4 regions of the Priestia sp. KCTC 13724 genome follow, and region 3 is predicted to be linked to each of the others. Evidence: riboswitches for the same ligand, from Rfam matches in the RefSeq annotation. Region 3 holds a riboswitch; each other region holds the start of a gene.
What was found. A riboswitch is a leader RNA that binds a small molecule or an ion and turns the genes downstream of it on or off. The one in region 3 is predicted to bind thiamine pyrophosphate.
Positions count from the first base shown of each region.

Region 1 (4,513 bases), on a different contig from region 3:
GCAATTGCCCTGCGGTATATGAGTAGACATTTAGGATTTATAGGCAAATCGGTGGAATTCCTACCAAAAGCCTTTCTTTCTAAAAGTTTACTTATTTCCTATTCCGGTCGTTTGTGAATTTGGAAAATACAAGGAAAACGAATATAAAGCGTCCCTGTTTCTAATAAAAATATCTGGTGGAAATCTGTAAGGAGGGTTTTAATGAGAAATAAAAAGCTATTCAATAGCAAGGAAATTATGGATTCGCCTATTGTTCCTGAATGGGGAAAAGCGGTTTTTAGTGATTTTAGTCAAGACATGCTTTCTGAAAAGAACCCTTTCCCCTGCATTTTAGGAGTAGAGGGATTAAAAAAAGATTTGCTGCGATTTGCGTTTGTGTCTTCACCATATAATTATAAAGATATCAGGCTCTGTGCAGATGCACTTAAAGAATATATGGCATGCTTTCGCACATTAGGTCGCTATACATCATTTGTTGTGTTCTTTGAGCCTGAACATAAAAAACGTACGATGACTCAGTATGAAACGATGTTTTGGGATACGCTCACATTTTTACATCGAATTGATGGAAAGCCTTGGCCCGAAGAAATCCCCAAAAACCCTAACGATCCTCTATGGGAGTTTTGTTTTGAAGGTGAGCCAATATTTGTTGTCTGTAATACGCCTGTACATGAATTACGAAAAAGCCGAAAGAGCAGCAGTTTCATAATTACATTTCAGCCTAGATGGGTGTTTGAGGGAATGACTCCTCATACAAAAATGGGACAGCAAGTTCAAAAAACGGTTCGGAATCGACTTGAAGATTACGACAAAGTTGAAGCGCATCCTCATCTAGGATGGTATGGAGATCAAGAAAATCATGAATGGAAGCAGTATTTCTTACGAGATGTTAACAACTCGTTCCCAACAGAATGTCCATTCAAGCTAAAAAGGAGTGAAAGAGATGGAGTTAAAAAAAGCCTTTATTAAAAAAGGAATTGGCGGTGGTCTTGAAGAAGTTATACATGAACTACTTCCAAAACATACCGGTTATGTAGAGGTTCAACATGATGTTGCAGGGCAGGAACACCCAAGTCATACTCACCCTACCGACGAGATTCTTCATATTATTAAAGGATCTATTTATTTTACAGTTGAGGGAGAAATAACTCGGTGCGAAGCGGGAGATCGTATTTATTTACCAAAACACACAAAGCATGCGTCAAAAGCTGATGTGAATGGTTGTACGTATGTAATCTCCATTTTAAAATTTTGATGAAAGAAGTTGATGACTGGAATGATTCAATCAAACCCTGTTTTAATCATAATAGATGTACAAAAAGGTTTTGAACAAGATGCTTGGGGAACTCGTAATAATATTCATGCAGAAGATAATATGCTCACTCTTTTACAAGCTTGGAGGAGACAGCAGTTTCCGGTTATTCATGTCCAGCATGCTTCAAAAAGCGAAACATCTCCTCTTTTTCCAGGGACGGAAGGATTCCGTTTCAAAGAAGGTTTCGGTCCTGTTGGTGATGAATACTTAATTCGAAAGCATAAAAATAGCTGTTTTATAGGAACAGAACTGGATAACTATCTGAAGGAAAACGGATACGATACGCTTATACTAGTAGGTTTAACAACGAACCATTGCGTCTCTACAACGGCACGCATGGCAGGAAACTTAGGTTATCGCACTTACGTCATCCACGATGCAACTGCGTGTTTCAATCTGTTATCATATGACGGTGAAACAACTTTTGCAGCAGAAGATGTTCATCGCTTAAGCTTATCATCTCTTCACAATGAATTTGCAACGGTTACTTCAACATCCGAAGCCCTACGCGTACTGCAATCCTATCAATATATAAAATGAGGCCTGATGCTTTTGCATCAGGTTTTTTGTGTAGATTATTCTGACAAAAACAAGTACAATAGAAACATCATTTTGAAAAAGGAGCACGATACATCATGACAGTAATTAGAAAAGCTTTAGCAGAAGACTTACCTACAATGGTGGCTATTTATAATCAGTCAGTACACCAAAGCGCAGCAACATTTGACTTAACTCCTGTAACAATTGGGCAACGTAAAAGCTGGTTTGAATCTCACGACCAAAGTCAACTGTTTCCACTGCTTGTTGCTGAACGAAATGGTGAAGTAGCTGGATACGCATCTTTGTCTTCCTACCGTGATAAAGAAGCATATATTCGAACAGTTGAACTCTCCGTTTATGTAGATGAAGCTCACCAAGGATTTGGAATTGGTAAAAGGTTAATGGAAGCTATTCTAGTACAAGCAAAAGAGTTAAATCATCACGTTGTTATTTCTGGTATTACAAAAGGAAACGATAAAAGTATTAAAATGCATGAACAGTTTGGATTTACCTTTTGTGGGGAATTTAAAGAAGTAGGATGGAAGTTCAATCAATGGCAAGATGTTCTGTTTTATCAACTGATTCTTTAAGTGAAATTAAATAGTATCTTGTTTGAGAATTATGTTATAATAGAAAGCGTTCTAATAATACATATCAACGTACCACAGGGGGAGCCTGAATGGCTGAGAGTGAACCAATTGTTCTGACCCTTTGAACCTGTTAGTTAATGCTAGCGTAGGGAGTGTGGAGCGTGCAGCTTGTGCTGCCTCCTGTGTTTGTCGTTGAATACTAATGATTTTACAACAGGAGTGAAAAGACGATGAACAAAGGAATGTCTTTACAAGCGAAAATTGAAGTGGCAATCTTTGCAGCTCTAGCAATGATAATTGATATATTGCCATCAATTACAATTGCACCTGCCGTGTCCATATCATTTTCCATGGTACCAATCTTCATTATTTGCTTTCGATGGGGATTTACATCAGGCGTGGTAGCTGGATTTTTGTGGGGATTGCTACAAGTTGTCACGGGTACTGCTTATGTATTAACACCTCTACAAGCATTTATCGAATATTTTATTGCATTTGCATTCATTGGTCTAGCAGGGCTATTGTCTGGTGCTATTAAGCAGAACTTAGCTACTAACAATCGAACAAAAGCATTTACATTTATTATTTTAGCAATTGTTATCGGCAGCGTTGCTCGCTATTTTTGGCACTTTGTTGCAGGGATTATTTTTTGGGGCTCTTATGCGCCAAAAGGAGTATCTGCATTATGGTATTCATTTACGATGAACGGACTAGCAATGGTGGGATCCATGATTGCTTGCCTAATCATTTTAGCCGTATTAATTCCGTCTGCTGCAAGAGTGGTATTAAATCGCGCATCATAAATAAAAGGAATGAAACCTATAGGAGTAACATCCTATAGGTTTTTTGCGTTTTTAAACCAATTTACATGTTTTCAGTGTTTTTGTTCTTTTTATGAAAGGGTTGAGGGTTTTTTTGTAGAATGGTATACTAGGTCTGTTTGTTGGAAGAATATACATACCATTTTTTGTAGGAAGGAATCATGTTAATGAACAAACGTAATCTCCTTTACATGACGATTGCAACATCCCTTTTACTCGCAGGATGTCAGCAAAAAGCTCAAAAAGCAACTGAAGTCGATACGGACTTGATGATTGCAGGAGAGATAGAAAGTCATGATCAAGAAGCAAAGAAAGATGTTGTTGAAAACCAGTACAGATATGATATTTCAGATACAATAGATGAAAAAATAATCTCGCAGTTTATGAATAGCTACTTCAAGGCTTTACATGATGGAATCCTTCATAAATCAGCTAAGTCAATTCAGACATATATAATAGAAGATAGTGAGTTTTATAAACAGCAAGTAATGAAAATTGATAATTTTTCGGAGCAAGGAATTCGTCAAGAACTAAAGACGTTTCAAGTTGTGAACTGGTATGAAGCTGAGAAAAATCAAATAAATTTACAAACGTTTGAAGAAGTCACCATCCATCAACCTAATAAAAAGGATTATACAAAGAGTATTAATCAATTGTATACGCTAATAAGCGATCAAGGTACATTGCGAATTAAAAGCGTAGAGCCGTATACAATGGATAAAGCAGAAGAAACGAAGTCAAATGCACCAGCTATTACAAGAGCAGCTAGCTTAAATGAATATAACGGTAAATGGTCCACTTCCAATTCTGACTTAAAAGGTGCTCCAATCGTAGAGTTTTATGCTTCTTCTAGCTCAGAGGCTACGGTGAAGATTCATGCCTATAAGCCACCAAATTCAGTAGAAGTAGCTACAGTAGAAGCAGAAAACATAATTTTTAAACATAATCAAGCTGTTATTCATTACGATACGGACAATAATGGAAATAAAGGAACAATTGTCGTGACCCTAAAAGCAAATTCTCTTTTTGTTATTCATCATTTAGAAAAGGCTTCTGAGTCTAAATGGACGATTCCTGCAGGCGCATTTGAGCTGTCCACGTTTGAAAGTTAAACAAGATAAAAGAAAAAAGGGGGATTCAAATGGGAAATCTATATATGGTGGCCATAATTTGTTCCCTGTGGCTTGTGCTGTCAGCATGTAGTGAGACAAAGTCTGCTCCGGCTCCGACACCAAAAGAGCCTGAAT
Region 1 is NZ_JBXDLD010000091.1:35,354-39,866, reverse strand. Features, by position in the region: partial or broken gene AC1UFB_RS13370 (alpha/beta fold hydrolase) at 1-39, shown strand, start outside; gene AC1UFB_RS13365 (YqcI/YcgG family protein) at 202-969, shown strand; gene AC1UFB_RS13360 (cupin domain-containing protein) at 944-1,255, shown strand; gene AC1UFB_RS13355 (cysteine hydrolase family protein) at 1,277-1,855, shown strand; gene AC1UFB_RS13350 (GNAT family N-acetyltransferase) at 1,951-2,445, shown strand; TPP riboswitch at 2,513-2,615, shown strand; gene thiT (energy-coupled thiamine transporter ThiT) at 2,676-3,248, shown strand; gene AC1UFB_RS13340 (TcaA NTF2-like domain-containing protein) at 3,434-4,378, shown strand; gene AC1UFB_RS13335 (TcaA NTF2-like domain-containing protein) at 4,408-4,513, shown strand, end outside.
Region 1: another riboswitch for thiamine pyrophosphate. It lies ahead of thiT (energy-coupled thiamine transporter ThiT); the one in region 3 lies ahead of AC1UFB_RS05210 (acetylornithine deacetylase).

Region 2 (4,513 bases), on a different contig from region 3:
GTAGATGTAAATATAGTTGTTCTAGCTAAAAAGATAAAATAGTAGCTTCTCTTCATTAATACCTCGTCTGACTTAAATTTATGCACTCGTTAACAATTTTTCTTAGAATAGGCCTTTTGACTCCTAAAAAAACAACAACTCAGCCTTAGGCTGAGTTGTTATTTTGAATTTGCTTCTATACTTCTTGATTGACTGGATGATTTCTTTTCGTTTTTAACCCATCCTCTTAACATGGCAAATAAATAAATAGCTATGCTTGCTCCAATTGTAATAAGCACAAACAACCAATGCTGGCTCGTTGCAATCATTAATGGAGCAAATGTAATAAGGAGAATCTCTACCGGCGCAATCGGTATATATGCCAACGCGTAATCATCGAGTGTTTTACTTTTGCTTTCAGGATCCGCGATACGCAATAGTGCGATTCCCATTGCCGTTGTTCCTGTAATCCATCCCCAAGTGAAAATTCCTCGTTCAAACCAAATTGGACCAAAGAACTTGCCAGAAAGAACTCGGAATACAAACCATGCAAACAACAGACCGAATAATAATAACAGTGCAAAAGGTACAATATAGCTTGCTACCGCTGATAAACTAATAGAAGCAATACCAAACGCAACTAAGAAGTCTGTTGCACTTCCACTAATTCTGTTCATTACATCTGCATTAATATACTGATCGCTATTCGTTTTCTTCATAATACCTTTAATAGCTAAACCTACAAGAAAAGCTAGTGAAAAAGCCGGTATTGTTACTGAAGGCAACAACGTTTGACCTAGCTCACTTAAATAGTAGCCACCTAATGCGATAATTGTCACTAAAGCCACATGTAAGACAAGTGGATCAACAGCAATCGATGATACCGTATCCATTTTTGTAGAAGTGCGCTTTTCAGGGGGGATTAATCCTGTTCTTAATTCTCGTGGTAAGTCTTCAAATCTTGCAAGATAATTTGTTTCACCTTTTTTCGAATAATATTTAATGAACGCCAACCCTACTACGATTGAGCAAATAACACCAATCGTTGCTGATGTCATCGCTAGAGATAATCCTTCTTCCCATCCTTGCTTTGCAAACGCATCTCCGACAGCAGCCGCTGTTCCATGTCCACCGATAAATCCTGCTGCTAATAACAAGCCAAATCCTAAGTTTAAATCTCCCCAAACGTTATTTAATAGCAGCAATGAAAATAGTAAACCGACGCCCCACATTGCTAGCATAATCATTTGAGAATACGACCACATACTACCTACGCGACCCGCTATTTCTTTAAACTTTACACTTTGAGTTGCAATTGGAATTGCACCAAAAATAACCGCGATTAGAATACCTGGATAAGTTCCAATTTGATCAGTGAATGGAATGAGGCCAATACCGTTTGGCCCTAATGCTAAACCCAATATTCCAGCAATAATACTCGCAGGTAAAAATAAGTTTTGTACCCACCTGGCCTTTGCTCGAATAATGGTACCAGCCACTAATAACAGTGAGATGAAACCAAGATCCACAAATAAATCCCATGCTGATAGATTCATTAAACAACCTCCTTAAAAAATATAATTCCTACTAAATTGACAGGACTAATTTATATTAAACTAGGCAAACTGAAAAAGCCATTTAGCTTCAGCTAAATACCTCTTCAATTTGTGGCTTAATTCTTTAATTGAGCTTGTTTAAACGTAACGAACTTACAATTATTATATCATGATAGCACAGCCTTTGCACATTCCGACAAGATTCGTGACAATTTTCTCATTTTTTTCATTAACTACTCCAATCGTTTAGTTACTAGTTTCATATGTAATTTATCTCATTTATTTTTTTAAAATATCACTATTCAAACTACTACTTTCCATTACTTTTGAACCGTTTTTTCTAAACTTTTGTATAATTCTTTTTTTTATGTTAAATTGAATAAGAATAAAATGAAAGAATCCACTAGGGGTGCCGTTTGGCTGAGACAAGGAATCTTGATCCCTTTGAACCTGATCTGGCTTATACCAGCGTAGGAAAGTGGTACGGCGTTGTCGTGTAATACACCAACAACTGTCTTTACCACTCCATATAATGGGGTGTTTTTTTTGTTATTGCCTACATTTATAAGCGCGTTCCTTGTGGATTCAATTAGGGAGGAATATCAATTGTCATTTTCAGCTCAATTACGCAAAGAAGCAGCTTACATTTACGATGCCATCTTTCAACATCCATTTGTTGCAGGTATTAAGGAAGGAAAAGTTCCAAAAGAAGCTTTAATTCATTATGTGTCACAGGATTATGAATATTTAACTGCTTTTGTTCGCATATACGGTGCGGCGTTAACAAAATGTAGTACCCGTGATGAAATGGAAGTGTTTAATAACGGTATTTCAATTGTTTTACATAGTGAAGTCCATCCTCATAATAATTTTTGTAAAGTAGCTGGCATTCGTTATGAAGATATGAAGCATCAGCCCTTAGCACCAACAGCAAATCATTATATTAGCCACATGATGACGGTCGCACATACAGGGACACTAGGTGAAATTATTGCTGTGCTACTGCCATGTCCATGGACATACGTTGAAATTGGCGAGCGTATTGCAGGCGAAGTGAACTTAACACCGGATCACCCTTTTTACGAATGGATTTCCTTTTATACCAATGGAGAAATGAAAGAAACGACAAAATGGTTTTGTGACAAATTAGATGAGTTAGCAGAAAAAGCTTCAGCTGAGGAACGTAGACGTATGAAAGAGCATTTTATCAAAAGTTGCGAACTTGAGTATCTATTTTGGGACATGGCCTACAAACAAGAGCAATGGCCTCTATCTCAAACCATCGTGCACTCATAACAAACAGAGGCTGGGACATAAGTAATTCAGCCAATGATAAACCTGAACGATTGAGAGTTTCTCACTTTTAATCGTTCAGGTTTTTTGGTTGATTGTGAAAACAATGTTGGAAACAGGGTGGAATGGAGCGTAGGACACTCGACTCCTGCGGGAAAGAGAGGGAAAACGGAGATCCCGCAGCGCAGCGAGGAAGCTCAGGTTCCTCCCCGCGGAAAGCGAGTGGCCGTAGCGCAATGGAACGAACGTGTTGAGACAAACTAAAGAGATGGAAACAGCGAGTGTTCGTCTTTTAGAAGCAATCATTTTGTTATGTCCCAAACTCTTTCGTTTGACGTTATTTCAAAAACTTTTTAATCGTTTTTAGACTTTGGTTATCAGACGGATACTTAAAGGCAAAATCAAACTTTGTTGTTTGCTTCAGCACGCTTTTAAAGTGTGAAAACGTTTTAAAGCTTGCCTCACCGTGATATTGACCGATTCCACTCTCTCCAACTCCTCCAAATGGCAGGTGCGGCGTTGCCAGGTGCATAATCGTATCGTTAATGCACCCTCCCCCAAATGAAACCGTGTTAATAATTTGCTGCTGAACCTCTTCACTTTCTGAAAACAAATATAGAGCTAGCGGCTTTGCTTTTTGATGAACTGCACTTACGACCTCATCTACACTTTCATATTCAATAAGAGGTAAAATTGGACCGAAAATTTCGTCTTGCATAACGCTTGAATCCCATTTTACTTCGTCTAAGACGGTTGGAGCAATCTGGAGCGTTTCTTCATTATAATTACCGCCAATTACAACTTTTCCATCTTGTAAAAACTCAATTAAACGATCGAAGTGTCTCTCACTGACAATTCTGCCATAACGCCCGCTTGTGAGTACATCTTCGCCATAAAACTGCGTTACCGCTTTCTGTAGCTGTGCAATAAGCTGAACCTTTACGTCTTTATGAACTAACAAGTAGTCTGGAGCAACGCATGTTTGACCAGCATTCATACTTTTACCAAACATGATGCGCTTAGCCGCAAGTTCAACATTTGCATCTCTATGCACAATACAAGGGCTCTTACCTCCTAGCTCTAACGTGACTGGAATGAGCTGCTTTCCTGCTTCTTGCATAATGACTTTTCCAACGTTGACGCTTCCTGTAAAGAAAATATAATCCAGCGGTTGCTTCAATAAGATTTGAGTCGTTTCCACAGCTCCTTCTATAACTGTAACAAACGAAGGGTCAAACGTTTTGGCAAGCAATTCTTCCATTACCCTTGAAACATTAGGCGTCAGTTCCGACGGCTTAATAATTGCTGTATTGCCCGCTGCAATAGCGCCAATTAATGGTGAAATAGCTAGTTGAAACGGGTAGTTCCACGGTGCAATAATGAGCGTCACTCCGTAAGGTTCCGGGATGATATATCCTTTTGAACCAATATGAGTCATGACTGTCTTTGCTTTTTTAGACTTCATCCAGCCGTCTAAATGCTTTAGCGTAAAGCGAATTTCTTCTAACAAAATGCCAATCTCAGAAGCATACGCTTCTATTTCTGATTTGTTTAAATCTTTTTTCAACGCCTCCATAATTACTTCTTCATTGGATTTAATCATGGATTGCAAATCCTTTAGTGCCTGCACTCGCACGGCTTTGGACTTTGTCTTTTGTTCATAGAAGTACCGCTTTTGCTTTTCG
Region 2 is NZ_JBXDLD010000019.1:87,772-92,284, forward strand. Features, by position in the region: gene AC1UFB_RS03475 (sodium/glutamate symporter) at 159-1,535, opposite strand; TPP riboswitch at 1,931-2,029, shown strand; gene tenA (thiaminase II) at 2,142-2,831, shown strand; gene AC1UFB_RS03485 (hypothetical protein) at 2,949-3,092, shown strand; gene AC1UFB_RS03490 (aldehyde dehydrogenase) at 3,166-4,513, opposite strand, start outside.
Region 2: another riboswitch for thiamine pyrophosphate. It lies ahead of tenA (thiaminase II); the one in region 3 lies ahead of AC1UFB_RS05210 (acetylornithine deacetylase).

Region 3 (4,513 bases):
TCGAGTTCATGAAGGAGCTCTTTATCGTAAGGTTGAAATAATACGTCTATCCAATGTTTGAACTGGTGACGGTCTTCAATCGGTACGCCGAATAAATCTGCAATCACGTAGCTAGGTAAAGGCGATGCAAAAACTTCGACAATATCTACAGTTGTATTCACTTCGATGTCTTTGACAAGATTAGCAGCAATTTGACGAATGCGTGGCTCCCAGTTCTTTAAGCTACGTGGTGTAAAAGCAGCAGAAAGTAAAGAGCGTGCTTTACGGTGATCAGGTGGATCTAACAGCGTTAGTTTGGTATCTCAGTTACCGGAATTACTTCTTGTTTCATTGTTCGTTCCTCCTTCTATAGAGATGGAAAAGAGTAAATGCTCTCTAAACTTTTTGTGCATACAGTTCGATAAAATGAACCTATAGTTCAAAATGTACCTTAATTATATAGGGGGTATTGTTTGCTCATCAGCTGAAATAGAAAAGTTGAGCGTAAAGAAATGAAAAAAATGCAAATGATATCCATATGTCGATGTGCTAGTTGAAATATACATTTGTAGCCCTACTCATAAGAACGTGATAGGATATTAACTAGAATTGAGATATAAAGGCGGTATGAAAGATGATTAAAGCAATTGTGTTTGACTTTGATGGATTAATTGTAGATACAGAATCAGTTTGGTATGAAGTATACTGCGATATGCTAGAACCTCGTGGCGTACATTTGAAAATTGAAGAGTTTGCGTCTTATATAGGAACGGATACTAAAGCGCTTTACGACTTTTTATATGAGCAGTTTGGTCGTGAATTAACGAAGGAAGAAATTGCAAAAGAGTCATTAAAGCGTCACCGAGAAAAAATGAAGCAGCTTGCAGCTCGTGAAGGCGTTCTTGAGTATTTAAAAGAAGCGAAAGAATTAGGACTGAAAATTGGTTTAGCTAGCAGCTCAGACCGTGCATGGGTTACGTCGTTTTTAAAGGAATTAGATCTCCTTGGTCATTTCGAAGTGATGCAAACGCGTGGCGACGTGGAAAAAGTTAAGCCAGATCCAGCTCTTTATAAGCAAACAGTTGAAAAGCTAGGCGTAAAACCTTCTGAAGCCATTGCTTTTGAAGACTCAGCCAACGGTGCAAAAGCTGCGATTGCTGCGGGTTTACAATGTGTAATTGTGCCGAATCGTCTCTCTGCACATTTGACGTTTGAAACGTATCACTTACGCATTGCCTCTATGAAAGAGAAGTCGTTGCAAGAAGTAATTGAACAGGTAAGTCATTAAAAAAGTGAAGCTAGCATTAGCTCCACTTTCTATGGTTCTAAGTGTATTTTTGGGAACGGAATATGAGGCGGTTGTATTACTGTCCAACTTGTCAAAAGAAGTAAGTATAGAAAAGGAGGGATTTTAAGCTGAATAGCTCGTCCCTAGTCTTCTATACTTGGTAGGCATCCGATAGAATTAAACATAACGCTATTGTGGCTTTGAAGGTCAAATTAGAATTCTGCAAATTGTATTGAACTATATAAGGTAGTGTGGTACAACTAATAGAGGTAATAATCAGATAGTTTTACAAAAAAATAGTCATTATCAAACCACTAGGGGTGCTTTTCAAAGCTGAGAGAGACGCTTGTCTTAACCCTTATAACCTGAACTAGGTAATACTAGCGTAGGAAAGAGGTATTGTGTGCTACATCTATGACTTTTACGTGATGTAAGAGGGATACATGTGTATATTCAAGCGCTTCTTTTCTATGAAAAGAAGCGCTTTTTTTATGTGGTTTAGAAGGAGGGAATTGGTATGAATATTACGGATGTAGTAAAGCAAGTAGATGACAAACGAGATGAGCTTATTGAACTTTTGACCAAGCTCATATCTTACAAAACACCAGCACCACCTGCACGTAATACAAAAGAAGCGCAGAGCTATATTGCGCGGCTGTTGGAAAGCTATGGTTTTGAAACAGATATGTGGGACGTGTATCCAAATGATCCTAACGTTGTTGGAACATTAAAGGGAACAAATCGAAGTGGGTACCAGAGTTTGATTATTAATGGACATATTGATGTTGCAGCTGTTAACGAAGACGAAGGATGGAATGCTGATCCGTTTCAAGCGAGGTGCGGTGAAGAATTTATTACGGGGAGAGGCGCTGCCGATATGAAAGGCGGACTCGCTGGTGCGCTGTTTGCTATTAAGCTTCTACGTGAAGCTGGAGTGGAGTTTCCTGGTGATTTAGTGTTTCAGTCAGTTATCGGTGAAGAGGTTGGAGAGGCAGGTACCCTTGAATGCTGCAAGCGAGGATATAGCGCAGACTTTGCGGTTGTGGTTGATACAAGTGATTTGCAAATCCAAGGTCAAGGTGGAGTCATTACCGGGTGGATAACTGTGAAAAGTAAGCAAACATATCATGATGCCACAAGAAGACAAATGATTCATGCCGGCGGCGGTTTGTTGGGAGCCAGTGCAATTGAAAAAATGATGAAATTAATTGGTGCACTACAAGAGTTAGAGCGCCACTGGGCTGTTGTCAAAAGCTACCCTGGCTTTCCGCCTGGAACAAATACAATAAATCCAGCGGTTATTGAAGGTGGTCGCCACGCAGCGTTTATCGCAGATGAGTGCAGGCTGTGGGTGACCGTTCATTATTATCCAAATGAATCGTATGAAGAAGTAGCGAAAGAAGTAGAAGACCATCTGTTACAGGTTGCAAAAGCAGATCGGTGGCTAAGAGAAAATCTCCCAACGTTTAAGTGGGGAGGAACATCAATGATTGAAGATAGAGGTGAAATTTTCCCTGCATTTGAAGTAGATAGAAATCACCCAGCAGTTCACTCGTTAGTCAGTGCTCATAGAGAAGTGACAATGAAAGAAGCGAAAGTCAACGTTTCTCCAACGGTTACGGACGGTGGCTGGCTAGCTGATGCAGGTATAGCTACAGTTATTTATGGCCCAGGCGAATTAACGGAAGCACACGCTGTTAATGAAAAGCTGTCCGTTGATCAATTACTCGATTACACGAAAGTGATGGTTCAGTTTATTTATGAGTGGCTACATACAAAAAAGGAGAGTGCCTAATGAGATTCAGTGAACGTTTATATGAAAAAGTAAAGCCTATTTGGAAGCAAACGCATGAGCATCCCTTTGTAAAGGGGATGGGAGAAGGGACGTTAGAGCAAGAGAAGTTTCGCTTTTATATGGTACAAGATTACGTGTATTTAATTGATTATGCGAAGCTATTTGCACTTGGAGCAGTAAAAGCAACAGATGTTCAAACGATGGGGAAATTTGCAGCGTTATTACATTCAACAATCAACGAAGAGATGGAGCTACATAGACAATATGCAAAACGTTTTTTAATTACTCCTGAAGAACTAGAAACAGCAGAGCCCGCGCCAACAACGCTTGCTTACACGCACTATATGCTTCACGTTTCTCAAAACGGAACGCTAGCTGAGCTTGTTGCCGCACTGCTCCCGTGCATGTGGAGCTATTGGGAAATTGGCAAAGAGCTTTCCACTCAGCCTGGAGCAGCTCATGAGCTTTATAGTGAGTGGATTCACATGTACAGCTCAGCTGAATTTGGCGAGCTTGCGACTTGGTGCATCGATCTAATGGATCAGCTAGCAGAAGGAAAATCAGAAGCAGAGCTTAACAAGCTAGAAGAAATCTTTATTAATACGACGCGCTTTGAATACTTATTCTGGGATATGGCTTATGAAAAAGCGATGTGGCCTGTTCATGTATAAAAAAGCTTTGGAGTTTGAAAAGGTGACTTTCTCATATGAAGAAAGCAAAGGAGCAATCTTAGAATCTCTTAATTTTGATATTAAAGAAGGAGAATTTGTCAGCATTGTTGGTGCAAGCGGTTCAGGAAAGAGCACGCTTTTTCGACTCATTACCGGGTTAGAGATAGAGCAGACGGGAAGGATTTTAATTAATGGTCAGCAGCATCATAGTAGATTGGGTCATGTGGGATACATGCCCCAAGAAGATCTTCTTTTACCTTGGAGGACGATTCTAGATAACGCTGCTTTACCTTTAGAGTTAAAAGGAGTAGCGAAGGGAAAAGCATATACACAAGTAAAAGAGCTGCTAAGTGAATTTGGGTTAGAAGGGTATGAACATCGATTTCCAGCCAATTTATCAGGAGGAATGAAGCAGCGGGTTTCGTTTCTTCGTAGCGTGCTAAGCGGGTCAAACGTACTTTTGCTAGATGAACCGTTTAGTGCCTTGGATGCCATTACTCGTCTATCCATGCAGGAGTGGCTGCTTGAACAGTGGCAAAAGCGTAAGCAAACCATTTTGTTTATCACCCATGATGTACAGGAAGCGCTGTTTTTATCAGATCGAATCTTTATCTTTGATAAGCAGCCTTTAAAGGAATTTCAGCAGGTCAAGGTACCTCTTGAAAGGCCAAGGTCTCTGCAGGATATAGATCGACCAGAGATTGTAAAGCTAAAGCATCAACTGATGGAAGAGCTCAGAATGAAGGTGGATGCATGAAGAAGGTAAAAGAGTGGAGTTCA
Region 3 is NZ_JBXDLD010000033.1:10,453-14,965, reverse strand. Features, by position in the region: partial or broken gene AC1UFB_RS05220 (cytochrome P450) at 1-299, opposite strand, end outside; gene AC1UFB_RS05215 (HAD family hydrolase) at 614-1,267, shown strand; TPP riboswitch at 1,574-1,676, shown strand; gene AC1UFB_RS05210 (acetylornithine deacetylase) at 1,785-3,062, shown strand; gene tenA (thiaminase II) at 3,062-3,733, shown strand; gene AC1UFB_RS05200 (ABC transporter ATP-binding protein) at 3,726-4,490, shown strand; gene AC1UFB_RS05195 (ABC transporter permease) at 4,487-4,513, shown strand, end outside.

Region 4 (4,513 bases), on a different contig from region 3:
GTAAGGGAACGAACTTGTGCTTACAACCTAGCTATTATAACAAAGTAATGATTCGCCTTTGAGAAGGAATCATTTCATTGTGTCCCAGTCTCTTTTATTTTTAAAGTTTGGTATCCAGAAAAAGAGGTAACGTGATAGGATAAAGTAAGCTGAATGTTTCATAAATACATAGCATGTACAATATGATAGAAGTAAAAGCGGACGGTAAGGACAGAGAAGGTGTGGAAAAACATGACGGATAATACAAAGAAAAAAGTAAAACAAGGATTGCTTTTCTTGTTTATTATATATGGTGTGACACTTATTTACGTCACGCTCATTAAAGAAAACGAGCAAGTATATGGGCAAGCTATGAATTTAAGCTTATTTAGTACAATTAAGCTCATGTGGGCCAGTGGAAATCTTGAGCTAGCATTCGTGAACGTAATAGGGAATATTGTAATGTTTGCTCCAATTGGAATGTTTATACCGCTTTTTATGAAATCATTTGACGGATTTATTCAAGTGGTTGTCACAGGGTTCTTAATCAGTTTCACTGTTGAGATTTTACAATATGAGTTAACAGAGCGAGTTTTTGATATTGATGATATTCTGCTAAATTCAATTGGAACACTGGTCGGATGGATTTTAGTTAAGCTGCTCTTTTTCTTTAAAAGACTTATTTTAAAACGATAGACACCGAGATAAGTAGTTGCTTACCTCGGTGCTTTTTATTAAGAATAAAGTTTAGATCCTTTTTCAATAAATTCCTGTGATTTTTCTTTCATGCCTTGTTTAGCGAAATCAACGAGCTGTTTTTCATCCGCTAGTTGTCTAATATCATGAGAAATTCTCATTGAACAGAACTTAGGTCCACACATGGAACAGAAGTGAGCGGTTTTAGCACCTTCTGCTGGTAGTGTTTCATCATGGTATTCTCGAGCTCGGTCAGGATCTAACGATAAATTAAATTGGTCATGCCATCTAAACTCAAATCGAGCTTTTGAAAGTGCGTTATCACGAATTTGGGCACCTGGGTGACCTTTTGCAAGATCAGCAGCATGAGCAGCAATTTTATAGGTAATTACACCTTCGCGAACATCTTCTTTATTCGGGAGGCCTAAATGTTCTTTTGGGGTTACATAACAAAGCATTGCTGTACCAAACCACCCAATCATTGCAGCTCCAATACCAGACGTAATGTGGTCATAGCCCGGTGCTATATCAGTTGTTAGTGGTCCCAGGGTATAGAATGGTGCTTCGTGGCAAACTTCCATTTGTCGGTCAACGTTCTCTTTAATCAGATGCATTGGCACATGTCCAGGACCCTCAATCATTACTTGAACATCATGCTTCCATGCAATTGTTGTTAATTCGCCAAGCGTATCAAGCTCTGCAAATTGAGCTTCGTCGTTCGCATCAGCAATTGAACCAGGGCGCAGGCCATCTCCCAGTGAGATTGAGATATCATATTGCTTACAAATTTCGCAAATCTCTTCAAAGTGTGTATACAAAAAGTTTTCTTGGTGATGTGCTAAGCACCATTGAGCCAAAATGGAACCACCCCGTGAGACAATACCGGTTGTTCGCGTAGCAGTTAGTGGAATATAGCGCAACAGTACGCCTGCATGAATTGTAAAGTAATCAACCCCTTGTTCTGCTTGTTCAATGAGTGTATCACGATAAACCTCCCAAGATAGGTCTTCTGCTATACCATTAACTTTCTCTAAAGCTTGATAGATTGGGACAGTGCCAACAGGAACGGGTGAGTTTCGAATAATCCATTCGCGCGTCTTATGAATGTCTTTACCAGTTGAAAGATCCATAATTGTATCTGCTCCCCACCTTGTAGCCCACGTCATCTTTTCAACTTCATCCTCAATTGATGAATGAACAGCAGAGTTTCCGATATTTGCATTAATTTTCACGTGAAACTTTGTTCCAATAATCATTGGTTCAACTTCTGGGTGGTTAATATTGCAGGGAATGATTGCACGCCCTGCTGCAACTTCTTCACGAATCGTTTCTGCACTCATTTGCTCACGAATTGCGATAAATTCCATTTCAGGCGTGATAATTCCTTTTTTTGCATAATGCATTTGGGTGACGTTTCTGTCATCCTTTGCTTTTTGTGGTGAATAATTAATAAGGGGAAAGCTTTTCGTTTCGTTCCGTTGATCGCCTTCTTTATAGCCGTTATCTCTTGCTTGAACGGTACGGCCAGCATAGGAAAAAGTATCGTTTCGTTCTGCAATCCATGGTTTGCGTAAAGGTGGCAGTCCTTTTTCTAAATCTACACTATAGGCTGGATCGGTGTATACGCCGCTTGTATCGTAAACGCGAACGGGGGTGTTTTGCTCTTCACCGCGGTCGTTTACAGTGGGGGAAAGGTGGATTTCGCGCATCGGTACTTGAATATCACTTCGAGTCCCTTGCACGTATACTTTTTTACTGTTTGGAAACGGCTGTTGCATTGAAATGATTACTTGTTCTTTAGACATACTTATTCCTCCATTATGCTAGTAGATTTTGAGAAAATAAGCTATACCGAACAAAAAAATCGGGCTCTATGTAAGAGCCCGATGGAATAGACAAAAAAGAAAACAGCATAAAACACCGTTCTTTCAAGACTACTTCCCTACGTTGGTATAACCCAAATCAGGTTCAGAGGGTTAAAGAGCACAATAACTCTTCTCTCAGTCTGTGTAATCAGACACCCCTAGTAGAAAATCATTTAATTGACGACTTCATTCTACCATCATTAGGGGAAAATGCAAGCGGTTATTTATCTTTTTGCTGCTTCAAATGCAATAACAATAGCGGTAATAATATGCATAACCATTCCCACAACTGGGATTACGCCGACAAATGATGTCACCATCCCCAAAATATTTCCGTAAGCTGAACGACCTTCTTTATGAGATAAAAATAGAGCAATTGCATGCAGGAAAAAAGCAAATACTAAAGGTCCCCATGAAAAGCTTATGATGAATGCACCACCAATTAGAGGAATACCTAAAAATGCTTCATACCCAGCCGTTAGCCATTTCATAACACGTACATTTCCGCTCATGTATAAGAGCCTCCTATTAAGTAATGTAGTAGTATATACGAACGAATTAGCTATAGAAGTTTCATTTTATAGACTGACTATTAATGGGGAAAAATATAATTGATAAAATATTTTAATTTTTGTATACAAATCTTAAAAGTTTTGTTAGAATATTTTTATTCAATTAAAACACCTTATAAATTCGTTGAAGAGAACGAGTAGGTTATGAAAACTGTTCCCCAGAGAGCTAACGTTTGCTGAAAGTTAGCGTACAGTTCCTAGCTGAAAATCATCTCTGAGAAAATATGCTGAAGCCTTATAGTAAGTATATTCGGACGTCCACCGTTAGAAGGAACACGTATGAACACGTACGTTGGCGAGTGCTGCTGTTTTTAGCAGAACGAGGGTGGTAACGCGAGAATTATATCTCGTCCCTTTTTAGGGACGGGATTTTTTTGTGTATAAAAAGGAGTGATTCGAGTGGAAAGTGATATTGACATTAGACAGAAAAATCAGAAATACAAACAATCTAGGAGGAACTCACATGAATGCTTTATCAAGAAAAGATACACTGTTTATTAGTTTAATGCTATTCTCATTATTTTTTGGAGCAGGAAACTTAATTTTCCCTCCATTTTTAGGACAGTCTGCTGGAAGTGAATTGTGGCCAGCTGTTACAGGCTTCATTTTATCGGCTGTGGGGCTACCAATCCTGGGTGTCATTGCTGTAGCAAAATCAAATGGTCTTCATTCATTAGCAAACCGAGTCCACCCAGTTTTCGCCGTTGTATTTACGGTCATGATTTACTTAGCAATTGGACCTTTTTTAGGAATCCCACGAGCAGGAAGCTTAGCATTTGAAATGGGCGTACAGCCTTTTTTACCTGAAGGAGTAAATGTAAAAGCCGCGCTGTTTGGATATACGTTTTGTTATTTTGCACTTGCTTACTGGTTAGCTTTAAAGCCTTCAAAGCTTGTTGACCGCTTTGGGAAAGTATTAACGCCAGTTTTATTAGTTCTTATTTCACTTATTTTTATTCGTGCCCTTTCTTATCCTTTTGAGCCGGCTGGTCAACCTGCAGGTAATTATGTCACAAAAGCATTCGCTACTGGATTTACCGATGGTTATGCGACCATGGATACAATCGCTGCGCTAAACTTTGGAATTGTCATTGCAATGGCTTTGAAGCAAAAAGGAATGACTAGTGCGAAAAGTATTATGTCATCATCCATTCGTGCAGGAGTAATTGCAGGAACGTTGCTAGCTATTATTTATCTTATGCTGGCATATTTAGGATCTGTTAGTCATGCCAATGCAGCAAATGGAGCAATAACGTTAACGAACATTGTATTTACGCTTTTTGGACCGTTCGGAGCTGTTCTATTAGGAGTTGTATTTACGCTAGCGTGTTTAACAACTTCTGTTGGATTATTAACCTCATGCAGTCAGTATTTTGAGCAATTAGTACCGAAAGTATCATA
Region 4 is NZ_JBXDLD010000009.1:7,699-12,211, reverse strand. Features, by position in the region: gene AC1UFB_RS01165 (VanZ family protein) at 232-675, shown strand; gene thiC (phosphomethylpyrimidine synthase ThiC) at 714-2,480, opposite strand; TPP riboswitch at 2,598-2,710, opposite strand; gene AC1UFB_RS01155 (hypothetical protein) at 2,765-3,052, opposite strand; T-box leader at 3,228-3,470, shown strand; gene brnQ (branched-chain amino acid transport system II carrier protein) at 3,576-4,513, shown strand, end outside.
Region 4: another riboswitch for thiamine pyrophosphate. It lies ahead of thiC (phosphomethylpyrimidine synthase ThiC); the one in region 3 lies ahead of AC1UFB_RS05210 (acetylornithine deacetylase).